DNA from 3 places in the Pseudomonas sp. GW822-FHT06D10 genome. Region 1 is predicted to be linked to each of the others. Evidence: predicted binding sites of a transcription regulator. Region 1 holds the regulator's gene; each other region holds the start of a gene.
The links. The regulator FliA, encoded in region 1, starts transcription of late flagellar genes. The targets are predictions, from matches to a motif close to CTAAAGTTTNNNNNNNNNNNGCCGNTAA.
Positions count from the first base shown of each region.

Region 2: a site for FliA is predicted at 2,737-2,764, ahead of AC1RL5_RS28260 (methyl-accepting chemotaxis protein). Genes of this name have one in related genera too.
Region 3: a site for FliA is predicted at 3,024-3,051, ahead of AC1RL5_RS20925 (flagellar protein MotY). Genes of this name have one in related genera too.

Region 1 covers NZ_JBXALN010000012.1:112,409-117,260, reverse strand. Annotated here, with positions in the region: gene AC1RL5_RS30645 (chemotaxis protein CheA) at 1-882, opposite strand, end outside; gene AC1RL5_RS30640 (protein phosphatase CheZ) at 895-1,683, opposite strand; gene AC1RL5_RS30635 (chemotaxis response regulator CheY) at 1,714-2,085, opposite strand; gene fliA (RNA polymerase sigma factor FliA) at 2,251-2,991, opposite strand; gene fleN (flagellar synthesis regulator FleN) at 2,988-3,818, opposite strand; gene flhF (flagellar biosynthesis GTPase FlhF) at 3,937-4,852, opposite strand, start outside.
Region 2 covers NZ_JBXALN010000010.1:200,863-205,714, reverse strand. Annotated here, with positions in the region: gene acnA (aconitate hydratase AcnA) at 1-1,608, shown strand, start outside; gene AC1RL5_RS28265 (CPBP family intramembrane glutamic endopeptidase) at 1,785-2,576, shown strand; gene AC1RL5_RS28260 (methyl-accepting chemotaxis protein) at 2,794-4,359, shown strand; gene AC1RL5_RS28255 (alpha/beta family hydrolase) at 4,531-4,852, opposite strand, start outside.
Region 3 covers NZ_JBXALN010000006.1:69,312-74,163, forward strand. Annotated here, with positions in the region: gene AC1RL5_RS20905 (bacterioferritin-associated ferredoxin) at 28-246, opposite strand; gene AC1RL5_RS20910 (peroxiredoxin) at 571-1,173, shown strand; gene rnt (ribonuclease T) at 1,244-1,915, opposite strand; gene pyrC (dihydroorotase) at 1,912-2,958, opposite strand; gene AC1RL5_RS20925 (flagellar protein MotY) at 3,115-4,029, shown strand; gene AC1RL5_RS20930 (argininosuccinate synthase) at 4,159-4,852, shown strand, end outside.

The DNA of each region.
Region 1 (4,852 bases):
GGATTCGAATTCGTGATCGGTGATCAGGTCGCTGCCGGCTGCGGCTGCGCTTGGTGCGGCTGCGGCAGGAGCGGCAGGCGCCGCCGCCACGGCCGAATCCAGGGCCTCCACGGCGAAGTTGCCCTTGCCATGCAACTGGTCCAGCAATGCTTCGAATTCATCGTCGGTGATCTCATCACCTGCGCCAGCCGCACCACTGGTGGCACTGGCCGCGGCCGGTGCCACGGCATCCGGGGCGAACTGGCCCTTGCCGTGCAACTGATCGAGCAGGGATTCGAACTCGGCGTCGGTGATTTCATCGCTGGCCGGCTCGCCCTGGGCCGCAGGTGCGGCGGCAGGCGCTGCTTCGGCTTCGGCCTTGGCGGCATTCAGCGAGTCGAGCAACAGCTCGAATTCGTTATCGGTGATGTCCCCTGCCGGGCTTTCTTCAGCCACAGGCTCGGCAACCGGCTCAACCACCTCTTCCACAGCAGGTGCTGCAGGCTCGGCACCGGCAGGTTCGGCCAGGCGCGCCAGGGCCGCCAGCAACTCCGGTGTGGCAGCGGTGATTTCGGTGCGCTCACGGACCTGGCTGAACATGCCGTTCACCGCGTCCAGAGCTTCAAGCACCACGTCCATCAGTTCCGAGTCGACTCGCCGCTCACCCTTGCGCAGGATGTCGAAGACGTTCTCGGCGATGTGGCAGCACTCCACCAGCTCATTGAGCTGGAGGAAGCCGGCGCCCCCTTTAACAGTGTGAAAACCGCGAAAAATTGCATTGAGCAAATCCGCATCATCCGGCCGGCTTTCCAGCTCGACCAGTTGTTCGGACAGTTGCTCTAGAATCTCGCCGGCCTCAACCAGGAAATCCTGAAGGATCTCTTCATCGGCGCCGAAGCTCATTAATGGGTGCTCCTAGAATCCAAGGCTGGAAAGCAAATCGTCTACATCGTCCTGACCGGACATAACGTCTTCCCGTTTATCGGCATGAATCTGCGGACCTTCACCCTTGGCGAGATGTTTTTGCGGATCTTTTTCAGCGAGGATCGATTCACGGTCATGTTCGATACCGGCGAAACGATCGACCTGGCTGGCCATCAAGACGAGTTTGAGCAGATTGCTTTCGACTTCCGTGACCAACTGGGTCACACGCTTGATCACCTGACCGGTCAGGTCCTGGTAATCCTGCGCCAGCAGAATGTCGTTGAGGTGGCCGGAAACGGTACGGGTTTCCTGTTCGCTGCGCGTCAGGAAACTGTCGACCCGGCGCGCCAGCTCGCGAAACTCTTCAGCGCCGACCTCGCGCCGCATGAAGCGCCCCCAGTCTGCGCTCAAGGCCTGGGCTTCAGTGCTCAGGCCGTTGACCAGCGGGGTGCTGCTCTCCACCAGGTCCATGGTGCGGTTGGCTGCGGCTTCCGTCAGCCGGACCACATAGGACAGGCGCTCAGTGGCATCCGTGATCTGTGAAACTTCCTCGGCTTGCGGCATGTGCGGGTCAATCTGGAAATTGACGATCGCGCTATGCAGCTCGCGGGTGAGCTTGCCCACTTCCTGGTACAGGCCGCGGTCACGGGTCTGATTGAGCTCATGGATCAATTGCACCGCTTCGCCGAACCGGCCCTTTTCAAGGCTCTCGACCAGTTCCAGCGCATGTTTTTTCAGGGTCGACTCAAAGTCGCCCAGTGAAGATTCGTTATGCTCCATAGCTCCCCCGTGGCGGAATGGCTACGCGTCTCAACCGATGCGTTCGAAGATTTTTTCGATCTTCTCTTTCAACGCCTGAGCCGTGAATGGTTTGACGACATAGCCGTTTACGCCGGCCTGGGCAGCTTCGATGATCTGCTCGCGCTTGGCTTCAGCAGTCACCATCAATACCGGCAGGTGCTTGAGTTTTTCATCGGCGCGCACGTGGCGCAGCAGGTCGATACCGGTCATGCCCGGCATGTTCCAGTCCGTTACCAGAAAGTCGATGCTCCCGCTGTTGAGTACCGGAATGGCGGTAGTGCCATCGTCGGCCTCGACCGTGTTGGTGAATCCCAGATCACGCAACAGGTTCTTAATGATCCGCCGCATCGTTGAAAAGTCATCAACGATGAGGATTTTCATGTTCTTGTCCAATTCGACCTCCAAGCAGTCTTAAACGCATCCAGCACCTGAACGCGCCATTCAATCAATCCGGCATAACACACAACGACTGCATGGAGCACATACTGCAAGACCGGTGCAGCGCTTGCTTCACCGGTCCTGAACGCAGTGTCCCCACACTGCCTGTCAGCGCGCTCGCCACTCCCCCAAACGCCCCCGCAAACGGGCTGCGCACTGGCTGTGTAACTGGCTGACCCGCGATTCGCTGACCCCCAGGACCTCACCGATTTCCTTGAGGTTCAGCTCTTCGTCGTAGTACAGCGCCAACACCAGTCGCTCGCGCTCCGGCAAATTGGCAATCGCATCCGCCAACGCGGCCTGGAAGCGTTCATCCTCCAGGTCCCGTGACGGCTCGAGATGAGCACTGGCGCCATCCTCATGCAGCCCTTCATGCTCGCCGTCCTGCAACAGGTCGTCGAAACTGAACAGGCGGCTGCCCAAGGTGTCGTTCAAAATCCCGTAATAATCGTCGAGACTCAATTGAAGTTCGGCCGCAACTTCATGATCTTTAGCGTCACGACCGGTTTTAGCTTCAATTGCGCGAATCGCATCACTGACCATGCGCGTATTACGGTGCACCGAACGCGGTGCCCAGTCGCCTTTACGAACCTCGTCGAGCATCGCCCCACGGATACGGATACCCGCGTAGGTTTCGAAACTCGCCCCCTTGCTCGCGTCGTATTTGGTCGACACTTCGAGCAAACCGATCATCCCGGCCTGAATCAGGTCTTCTACCTGAACACTGGCCGGCAACCGCGCCAGCAGGTGATAGGCAATACGCTTGACCAGAGGCGCGTAGCGCTCGATCAATTCGTACTGGCTGTCACGCGCCGACTTCTTGTAGAGGTTGTAGCCACTGGCAGTCATAGCACCGGTCCCGCTGTTTGATGCACTAGCCGCTCGACAAAAAACTCCAGATGCCCGCGTGGGTTCGCCGGCAACGGCCAGGTATCGACTTTTTGCGCGATGGCCTTGAACGCCAATGCACACTTCGAACGAGGAAAGGCTTCATAGACCGCACGCTGCTTTTGCACGGCCTTGCGTACGCTTTCGTCGTAGGGAACTGCGCCGACGTATTGTAAGGCCACGTCCAGGAAGCGATCCGTGACCTTGGTCAATTTTGCAAACAGGTTGCGACCTTCCTGAGGGCTCTGAGCCATGTTGGCCAGGACCCGGAAACGGTTCATGCCGTAGTCGCGGTTGAGCAGTTTGATCAGCGCGTAGGCGTCCGTGATCGAGGTCGGCTCGTCGCACACCACCAGCAGTACTTCCTGGGCCGCGCGGACAAAGCTGACTACCGAGTCACCAATACCCGCAGCGGTGTCGATCACCAGCACATCGAGATTGTCGCCGATATCGCTGAAGGCCTGGATCAGGCCAGCGTGCTGCGCGGGGCTCAGGTGCACCATGCTCTGGGTACCCGAGGCGGCCGGTACGATGCGGATGCCTCCAGGGCCCTGGAGCAGCACATCGCGCAGCTCGCAACGGCCCTCGATGACGTCGGCCAGGGTATGTTTGGGAGTCAGGCCCAGCAGGACATCGACATTGGCCAGTCCCAGGTCGGCATCCAGCAGCAAGACCCGCCGGCCGAGCTCAGCCAGAGCCAGGGACAAGTTCACTGACACATTAGTCTTGCCGACGCCACCTTTGCCGCCGGTCACCGCAATCACCTGTACGGGATGCATGCTGCCCATGTTCTTTCTTTACCTTGTCTTACTTAGACGGGGCCACATAACTGGCTGCGCGTTCACCATTGGAACAATGCATGGCAGACCATCGATGTAGATACACTGCAATCTATTCATGATTACCTCAGCCAACCCGTTTGGACGGGCTGTGGTAAAGGTCAGCGAACATGTCGGCCATGGCTTCCTCGCTGGGTTCTTCCTGCATCTGTACGCTTACCGCGCGACTCACCAGCTGATGCCGGCGAGGCAGGTGCAGATCGTCAGGAATCCGCGGACCATCGGTGAGATAGGCAACCGGCAGTTCATGACTGATGGCCAGGCTCAGCACTTCGCCAAGACTGGCTGTTTCATCAAGTTTAGTCAGGATGCAACCGGCCAGGCCGCAGCGTTTGTAGCTGTGGTAGGCGGCGGTCAGCACCTGTTTCTGGCTGGTGGTAGCCAGTACCAGATAGTTCTTCGCACGAATGCCACGACCGGCCAGGCTCTCCAGTTGCATGCGCAACGCCGGATCGCTGGCCTGCAGGCCGGCGGTATCGATCAGCACCACGCGCTTGCGCAGCAGCGGATCCAGTGCCTGGGCCAGGGACTGGCCCGGGTCCACATGGGTCACCGACACATTGAGGATGCGCCCCAGGGTCTTGAGCTGCTCCTGGGCGCCGATGCGGTAGCTGTCCATGCTCACCAGGGCAATGTTCTGCGCCCCGTACTTGAGCACGTAGCGCGCCGCCAGCTTGGCCAGGGTGGTGGTCTTGCCCATGCCGGCCGGGCCGACCATGGCGATCACACCGCCCTCTTCCAGAGGCTCGACTTCCGGGGTCTGGATCATTCGCGCCAGGTGCGCCAGCAACATGCGCCAGGCCTGACGGGGTTCGTTGATTTCGGTAATCAGTGCCAGCAGGTCGCGGGCCAGCGGGCCCGACAGGCCGATGCGCTGCAGGCGACGCCAGAGGTTGGCCTGCTCCGGACGGCTGCCCTGCAACTGGCTCCAGGCCAGGGAGCCGAGCTGCACTTCCAGCAGTTCGCGCAGACCGTTGAGCTCG
Region 2 (4,852 bases), on a different contig from region 1:
CGGCCGCAGGACCGGGTTGCACTGCCCAACGTTGCCCAGGCTTTCACTGACTTCCTCGACCTGCAGTTCAAACCCACCAGCAAGGAAGAAGGCCGCCTGGAAAGCGAAGGTGGCGGTGGTGTGGCGGTGGGCAACGCGGACCTGGTGGGCGAAGCCGACTACCAGTACGACGGCCAGACCTATCGCCTGAAAAACGGTGCCGTGGTGATCGCGGCCATCACCTCCTGCACCAACACCTCCAACCCCAGCGTCATGATGGCCGCCGGCCTGGTGGCGAAGAAGGCCGTGGAAAAAGGCCTGCAACGCAAACCCTGGGTCAAGAGCTCGCTGGCCCCAGGTTCCAAGGTGGTGACCGACTACTACAAGGCTGCCGGCCTGACGCCCTACCTGGACCAACTGGGCTTCGATCTGGTGGGATACGGCTGCACCACCTGCATCGGCAACTCCGGCCCGCTGCAGGAGCCGATCGAGAAAGCCATCCAGCAGGCCGACCTCAGCGTGGCCTCGGTGCTGTCGGGCAACCGCAACTTCGAGGGCCGGGTGCATCCACTGGTGAAAACCAACTGGCTGGCCTCGCCCCCCCTGGTCGTGGCCTATGCCCTGGCGGGCACGGTGCGCATCGACATCAGCAGCGAGCCTCTGGGCCAGGGCAAGGACGGCCAGCCGGTGTACCTGCGGGACATCTGGCCCAGCAGCAAGGAGATCGCCGACGCCGTGGCCCAGGTCAACACTCGGATGTTCCACAAGGAGTACGCCGAAGTGTTCGCCGGGGATGCACAGTGGCAAGCCATCGAAGTGCCGCAGGCCGCCACCTATGTGTGGCAGGACGACTCCACCTATATCCAGCACCCGCCGTTCTTCGATGACATCGCCGGCCCGCTGCCGCAGATCACCGATGTCAGCGGCGCCCGGGTACTGGCCCTGCTGGGGGACTCGGTGACCACCGACCACATCTCCCCGGCCGGCAACATCAAGGCCGACAGCCCGGCTGGCCGCTACCTGCGGGACAAGGGCGTGGAACCGAGGGACTTCAACTCCTACGGCTCACGGCGCGGCAACCACGAAGTGATGATGCGCGGTACCTTCGCCAACATCCGCATTCGCAACGAAATGCTCGGCGGCGAGGAAGGTGGCAACACCTTGTACATTCCCACCGGCGAGAAGTTGGCGATCTATGACGCAGCCATGCGCTACCAGGCCGACGGCACGCCGCTGGTGGTGATCGCCGGCCAGGAATACGGCACCGGTTCGAGCCGCGACTGGGCGGCCAAAGGCACCAACCTGCTGGGAGTCAAGGCAGTGATCGCCGAAAGCTTCGAACGTATCCACCGCTCCAACCTGGTGGGCATGGGCGTCCTGCCCTTGCAGTTCAAGCTGGACCAGAACCGCAAGAGCCTGAAGCTGACCGGCAAGGAAACCCTGGACATTCTCGGCCTCAGCGGTACGGAACTGACGCCGCGGATGAACCTGACCCTGGTGATCACCCGTGAGGATGGCAGCCAGGAGAAGATCGAGGTGCTGTGCCGCATCGATACCTTGAATGAAGTGGAATACTTCAAGTCCGGCGGGATCCTGCACTACGTTCTGCGGCAACTGATTGCCTCCTGACGCTGCCTGAAAAAAACACCGCCTTCGGGCGGTGTTTTGCATTGGGCTGCCGTACCAGGACGAGGTGGTTATACTGCGCGCCCGCCAAATCTGACTCACCGGTCGCAATGGCGACTACAGATCCGGCGCAGTACTACGTCTCTGCAATACCCATTCTTACGCAACAAGGATTCCCCATGACCGCTCTGCCATGGATGTACCTGGCACTTCTTTCCATTGGCTACGCACTGGCCCTGACCTACGGGCAACTAGGCCTGCTGGCCGCCCTGTCGATCTTGCTGCTGTTGGCTGCCGGCTTTGCCGTGCGCCAGCAACGCAGCCGCGTCGGCCAGTACCTGGGCCACGGCCTGTTCGTGGTGCTCGCCCTGGCCCTGGCCATGCACTGGCTGCCCGGGTTCTACAATGGCCGGGCCATCGACCCGCAACGCTTCACCGACGATGCCGTGCCCTTCTCCCTGTACCTGAATCAGGACAAGCCGCTGATCGGCTTCTGGCTGCTGCTGGTATGCCCGTGGATAGTCGGGCGGCGCTCATTGCGCCTGTCGCTGTATGCCACCGCCGTGGCCCTGACTCTGTGTGCGGTAGCCGCACTGGGCGGCGCACTGCTGCTGGGCATGATCAATTGGGCGCCGAAATGGCCGGAGCAGGCCTGGCTCTGGGTACTGAACAACCTGCTGCTGGTGACCCTGGTGGAAGAGGCGCTGTTCCGCGGCTATATCCAGGGCGGCCTGAGCCGGCGCTTCAAGGCCCTGCCCTACGGCGAGAACCTGGCCCTGTTGTGCGCGGCGCTGCTGTTCGGCCTGGTGCACCTGGGCGCGGGGTGGCAATGGACCCTACTGGCAGGCATCGCCGGCGTCGGCTACGGTCTGGCCTATCGTTTTGGCGGCCTGGGGGCGGCGATAGCCACTCACTTCGGTCTCAACCTGTTGCATTTCGGCCTCTTCACCTACCCGATGCTGGCCGGATAACCCGCCAGCTGTTTTACCAAACCAGTACTTCAGGACTATTGACTGCCAAGGAAGAACGTCAATGATTAGCCCCTCGCCAACGCCGGCTGAAACCTGTCGGCGCTTTTTGCAAGCGACACATTCTGCCAATGAGACCCAGAGCCGATTATTGAAAAATAATTTCAATAATCGGTTGAAGCGGCCGACAACCTATCAAAGCCTTGCGGATTGAAAAACCATGCGTAATAACCAGCCTGTCACTCAGCGCGAACGTACCTTCCCGGCTCAACAACGGTTGATTTCCACCACCGACGCCAAAGGCGTGATCACCTACTGCAATGACGCCTTTGTCGAGATCAGTGGGTTCTCCCGTGAAGAACTGGTTCGCGCACCGCACAACCTGGTACGTCACCCTGATGTGCCGGCGGCGGTGTTCGCGCACATGTGGGGCACCTTGAAACAAGGCTTGCCATGGATGGGCATCGTCAAGAACCGCTGCAAGACCGGCGACCACTACTGGGTCAACGCCTATGTGACACCGATCTTCGAAGGCAGCCAGGTGGTAGGTTACGAGTCGGTCCGGGTCAAGCCCACCGCCGAACAGGTGCGCCGCGCCGAAGCCCTCTACCAGCGCATCAACACTGGCAAGTCGGCCATTCCCAAGCGTGACAAGTGGCTGCCTGTGCTGCAGGACTGGCTGCCGTTCATCCTGGTCAGCCAGCTGAGCTTCATGATCGGTGCCTGGCTCAACTCCCACTGGGGCTTCGCCCTGGCCGCCGCGCTCTCGGTGCCCCTGGGCCTGCTGGGCCTGAGCTGGCAGCAGCGCGGCCTCAAGCGCCTGCTGCGCCTGGCCGAGCAGACCACCTCCGACCCGCTGATCGCTCAGATGTACACCGACAGCCGCGGCGCCCAGGCCCGCCTGGAGATGTCGATCCTGAGCCAGGAAGCGCGCTTGAAGACCTGCCTGACCCGCCTGCAGGACACGGCCGAGCACCTCAACGAGCAGGCCCGCCAGTCCGACACCCTGGCCCACAACAGCTCCAGCGGCCTGGAGCGCCAACGGGTCGAGACCGAACAGGTGGCCACCGCGGTCAACCAGATGGCCGCCACCACCCAGGAAGTGGCCAGCCACGTGCAACGCACCGCCGACGCAACCCAAGAAGCCAATCGCCTGACCGGCCGTGGCCGCGATATCGCCGGCGAAACCCGCGAAGCCATCCAGCGCCTGTCGGTGGTGGTGGGCGAAACCGGGCTGACGGTAACCCAACTGGCCAAGGACAGTGACGAGATCGGCGGCGTTGTCGACGTGATCAAGGGCATTGCCGACCAGACCAACCTGCTGGCCCTGAACGCAGCCATCGAAGCCGCCCGCGCCGGTGAAATGGGCCGCGGCTTTGCCGTGGTGGCCGACGAGGTGCGTCAGTTGGCGCAGCGCACCAGTGAATCCACCGGGCAGATCCATACCCTGATCGCCAAGCTGCAGCAGACAGCCGCCACCGCCGTTCAGACCATGGACGCTGGTCATCGTCAGGCCGAAGAAGGCGTGGCCCGGGTGCTGGAAGCCGACCAGGCACTGGTGGGCATCAGCGAAGCGGTGGCCAACATCACCGACATGACCACCCAGATCGCTGCCGCCACCGAAGAGCAAAGCTCGGTGGCCGAAGAGATCAGCCGCAACATCAGCACCATCGCGCAACTGGCGGACCAGACTTCGGAGCAGGCCCAGCATTCGGCCGAGCTCAGCGAAGCGCTGACCCGCACCGCAAACACCCAGTACTCGCTGGTGGAGCGCTTCAACCGCTAAGCCCCCCCTTAGGGCCGGCAACAAAAAACCGGAAGCCAAGGCTTCCGGTTTTTTTATGCCCGCAAACCCACCCGACAACCGTAGGAGCGAGCTTGCTCGCGATAAATCTTCACCGCGCTCCAAATTCGAAGGCCGGGTGAACGTTTCGCGAGCAAGCTCGCTCCTGCAGGATCAGCTCAGCGCTTTCAGGAAGGCAGCAACCTTGAGCGCCGCAGATTCCAGATGCTGCTCATGGCTGAAACCCGAGGCCTTCAGGGGCTTGAGATCGTGATCAGCGGCCGTCAGCCAGTACAACTCGATACTGGCTGCCAATGTGTAGGCCTCGACCGCCTGGCGATTGCCCAGGGCGTCACGCTCGCCCTGCACGATCAAGCTTGGCACTGACAGATCAGCCAGATGCGCCACCCGCGGTTTTTCCGGTTTGCCGGCGGCATAGAACGGATAGCCCAGGCACACCAATGCATCGGCCTGCAGTTCATCGGCCAGCAAACTG
Region 3 (4,852 bases), on a different contig from region 1:
TTGTAACGCCGCTAATTATTGATTAAATCAGGCGACATTAAATTCCACAGGGTAGGGGATTGCCGCTTGGCTGCTCTGCAATTCGGTCAGGGTTTCGCGAACCACTTGCTTGGCCAGGCAGGCACATTTGCCGCACTGGCTGGCGACGCCGGTGGCCTGGCGTACTTCGCGGTAGCTGCAGCAACCTTCGTAGATCGCTTCGCGAATTTGTCCGTCGGTGACACCGGTGCAGAGGCAGACATACATAAGATGAGAACCGTCGCTGGTTAGGGCTCAATTGCGATGGATCTTAATGTTAACGAGAATGATTGTCAAAGTGGTTTCGGCGCCCTTTGTTGCTGATTCTTGCTTGAGTGACGAACGGCTTTTCTTGGCATTAATGACAGATCATTCGCATTTTTCGCGTTGGAGGCCGGCCAGAGGAAAAACCACTAAGGACAGCTTAAAAACGCCGTGTATGATGGTCGGTCCTTGCGAAGAGGGCGCACGTCACGGGGCTGTCGTATCAGCATGGCAGGCTCGGGGCCAACCCTTCTTCTTCATTACTACGTCCACACCAGGAGATATCCAATGAGCGTACTCGTAGGCAAACAAGCCCCTGACTTCACCGTTCCGGCCGTTCTCGGCAATGGCGAAATCGTCGACAGCTTCACCCTGTCCTCGGCCATCAAAGGCAAATACGGCCTGGTGTTCTTCTACCCACTGGACTTCACCTTCGTGTGCCCGTCCGAGCTGATCGCTCTGGACCACCGCATGGCCGACTTCAAGGCACGCAACGTTGAAGTGATCGCTGTGTCCATCGACTCGCACTTCACTCACAACGCCTGGCGTAACACCCCGATCAATGCCGGCGGCATCGGTCAGGTTCAATACATCATGGCTGCTGACATGAAGCACGAAATCGCCAAGGCCTACGACGTTGAGTCCGAAGGCGGCGTGGCTTTCCGTGGCGCGTTCCTGATCGACGACAAAGGCGTTGTCCGCTCGCAGATCGTCAACGACCTGCCACTGGGCCGCAACATGGAAGAGCTGATCCGTCTGGTCGACGCTCTGCAGTTCCACGAAGAGCACGGCGAAGTCTGCCCTGCCAACTGGAAGAAAGGCGACAAGGGCATGACCGCTTCGCCAGAAGGCGTTGCTGCTTACCTGAGCGAGAACGCCGGCAAGCTGTAAGGCTTGGCGTCACGCATAAAAAAACCGGCCTTAGGGCCGGTTTTTTTATGGGGCAAAGAAAAGCGACTATTCAGTCGTCGAAATCCTGCCAGCCGCCCATCTGTTTCCAGCGGTTGACGATGCCGCAGAACAGCTCGGCGGTCTTCTCGGTGTCGTAGCGAGCCGAGTGGGCCTCGCGACCGTCGAAGTCGATGTCTGCGCTCTGACAGGCCTTGGCCAGCACGGTCTGGCCGTATGCCAGGCCAGCCAGAGTGGCGGTATCGAAGCTGGAGAACGGGTGGAACGGATTGCGCTTCATGTCCAGGCGCGCCACGGCGGCATTCAGGAAGCCCAGGTCGAAGCTGCTGTTGTGGCCTACCAGGATGGCGCGCTTGCAGCCATTGGCCTTCAGCGCCTTACGCACCCCGCGGAAAATATCGGTGAGGGCGGTTTCTTCGCTCACAGCCATGCGCAGGGGATGGTCAAGCTTGATCCCGGTGAATTCCAGGGCTGCAGCTTCGATGTTCGCGCCTTCGAAAGGCTCGACCCGGAAGAAGTAGGTGTGTTCGGGGAACACGAAGCCTTTTTCGTCCATGCCGATGGTGGTTGCGGCAATTTCCAGCAGGGCGTCGGTGGCCGAGTTGAAGCCACCGGTTTCAACATCGACGACTACCGGCAGGTAACCGCGAAAGCGTGCCGCCATCGGATGGCGAGGACCGCCGCTGCTACCTTCTTGTTCGTCGTCGAAATGGTCGTCACTCACGAGTGATCCTCCAGCAGGCGCCAGCGCAGTTTTTCACCGGCGCGCAGCGGAATGACAGTCAGCTCGCCAAACGGCAGGCTGGCAGGAGCGGTCCATTCTTCACGGACCAGGGTGATGCTGTCGGTGTTGGCCGGCAGGCCGTAGAAGCGCGGGCCGTTGAGGCTGGCGAAAGCTTCCAGCTGATCCAGGGCATTGCGTTGTTCGAACGCTTCGGCGTACAGCTCGATGGCGGCGTAGGCGCTGTAGCAGCCGGCGCAACCGCAAGCGGCTTCCTTGGCGTGCTGGGCGTGAGGTGCCGAGTCGGTGCCGAGGAAGAACTTCGCGTTGCCGCTGGTGGCCGCATCCAGCAGGGCTTCCTGGTGGGTGTTGCGCTTGAGGATCGGCAGGCAATAGAAGTGCGGACGTATACCGCCCACCAGCATGTGGTTGCGGTTGTACAGCAGGTGGTGCGCGGTGATGGTTGCGCCAACGTTGGCCGAAGCCTCCTTGACGAACTGCACGGCTTCAGCGGTGGTGATGTGTTCGAACACCACTTTCAGGCTGGGGAAGCGTTCAACCACACGCCGCATGTGCTCGTCGATGAAGATTTTCTCGCGGTCGAAGACGTCGACGTCGCCGCGGGTTACCTCGCCGTGGATCAACAGCGGCAGGCCGACTTCGGCCATGGCTTCAAGCACCGGGAAAATCTTGTCGATGCTGGTCACGCCCGAATCCGAGTTGGTGGTCGCGCCGGCCGGGTACAGCTTGGCGGCGTGGACGAAACCGCAGGCCTTGGCCGCGCGGATTTCCTCCGGCTGGGTACGGTCGGTCAGGTAGAGCACCATCAGTGGCTCGAAGCGGCTGCCGGCCGGGCGCGCAGCTAGAATGCGCTGGCGATAGGCGTCGGCTTCCGCGGCGTTGCGCACCGGAGGTACCAGGTTGGGCATGATGATGGCGCGGCCAAAGGTGCGCGCGACATCTGCGACTGTATTGGGCAACACGGCCCCATCGCGAAGATGAATATGCCAGTCGTCGGGACGCAGCAGGGTCAGGCGGTCGGACATTGGAGGTTCCAGGCGGGTAAAACTCGGGGGAATGCTACCGGAAAAGACTCTTCCAGGCACTCGCTATCAAGTTTTGCGACGAGCAACCGATATCCCGAAGGTATGGCGTATTAACGCCTGTCGATTTTTCTGTTGTACACGTCAGTGGAGCCTCCCGTGCGCCAGCGTTATCTAGCCTTGCTCAGTGTGTTTGCCAGCCTGCCTGCGATGGCTCTCACTTTCCAGACTCGCCTGGAGAGCATTGAGTGGACGGTCGAAGGTGACAAGTTCGAGTGCCGCCTGATCCAACCGGTTACCGATTTCGGTTCCGGCGAATTCGTTCGTCGCGCCGGCGAGCAGGCGATTTTCCGCCTCAAGAGTTTCAACCCCATGCAGGCCGGTGGTTCCGCGACCCTGCTTGCGGCCGCCGCCCCCTGGCAGCCGGGGCGTGGCGACATCAACCTCGGGGCGGTCAAGGCCGGTACCGATGGGGTGCTGTTCAACAGCAACCAGATGCAGGCCGGACGTCTGATCGTCGGTTTGCTGGAGGGGCGCAGCCCGGTGGTCCGGCACTTCTCCCGCGAAGGCGGAGTGTCCGAGGTACGCCTGTTGCCGGTGAAGTTCAGCAAGGCCTATGGCGACTATCAAAGCTGCATGGCCAAGCTGTTGCCGATGAACTATGAACAGGTCAAGCAGGCCGAGATCGGTTTCCCCGGGGGGGGCATCGACCTGGACGCCCGGGCCAAGGCCAAGCTGCAAGTGATGGTGGACTTCATCAAGGCCGACCCCACGGTCAATCATGTCGAATTGGACGGGCACTCTGATAACAGTGGCAACCGCCTGACCAACCGTGACCTGTCGCGCCGTCGTGCGCTGGCGGTCATGGAGTTCTTCAAGGCCAATGGCCTGGCGGAAAACCAGATCGTGGTGCGCTTCCATGGCGAGCGCTATCCCCTGGCCCCCAACACCAATGCGGCCAACCGGGCGAAGAACCGGCGGGTCAATGTGCATCTGGAGCGGGTCGCTCCTGTCGAAAAGCCGGCCCCAGCGCCTCAGGCGGCTTCCGGATCCAGCGCAGCGGCGACTTCCTGATACGGCTGTCGTCGTCGCTCGCTCGACATAATCTGTCGCTTGGTCGTCATAAGCTGTCGCGCCTCTGTAAATTATCCGCGTGGATCGGTAGACTTGGCGGCTTTCCGTACAACCCCGTGGAGTGATGGCATGGCGGACGTTAACAAGGTCGTTCTGGCGTATTCGGGCGGCCTGGACACTTCGGTGATCCTCAAGTGGCTGCAGGATACTTACAACTGTGAAGTAGTGACTTTCACTGCTGACCTGGGCCAAGGCGAAGAGGTCGAGCCGGCCCGCGCCAAGGCGCAAGCCATGGGCGTCAAAGAGATCTACATCGACGATCTGCGCGAAGAGTTCGTGCGTGATTTCGTCTTCCCGATGTTCCGCGCCAATACCGTCTACGAAGGCGAGTACCTGCTGGGTACTTCCATCGCTCGTCCGTTGATCGCCAAGCGCCTGATCGAAATCGCCAACGAAACCGGCGCCGACGCCATTTCCCATGGCGCCACCGGCAAGGGCAACGATCAGGTGCGTTTCGAACTGGGCGCCTACGCCCTCAAGCCGGGTGTGAAGGTGATTGCCCCTTGGCGCGAGTGGGACCTGCTGTCCCGCGAGAAGCTGATGGACTACGCCGAGAAGCACGGGATCCCGATCGAGCGTCACGGCAAGAAGAAATCCCCGTACTCGATGGATGCCAACCTGCTGCACATCTCCTATGAAGGTGGCGTGCTGGAAGACACCTGGACCGAGCACGAAGAAGACATGTGGCGCTGGACTGTCTCCCCGGAGAAGGCCCCAGATACCCCGCAATACCTGGAACTGACCTACCGCAACGGCGATATCG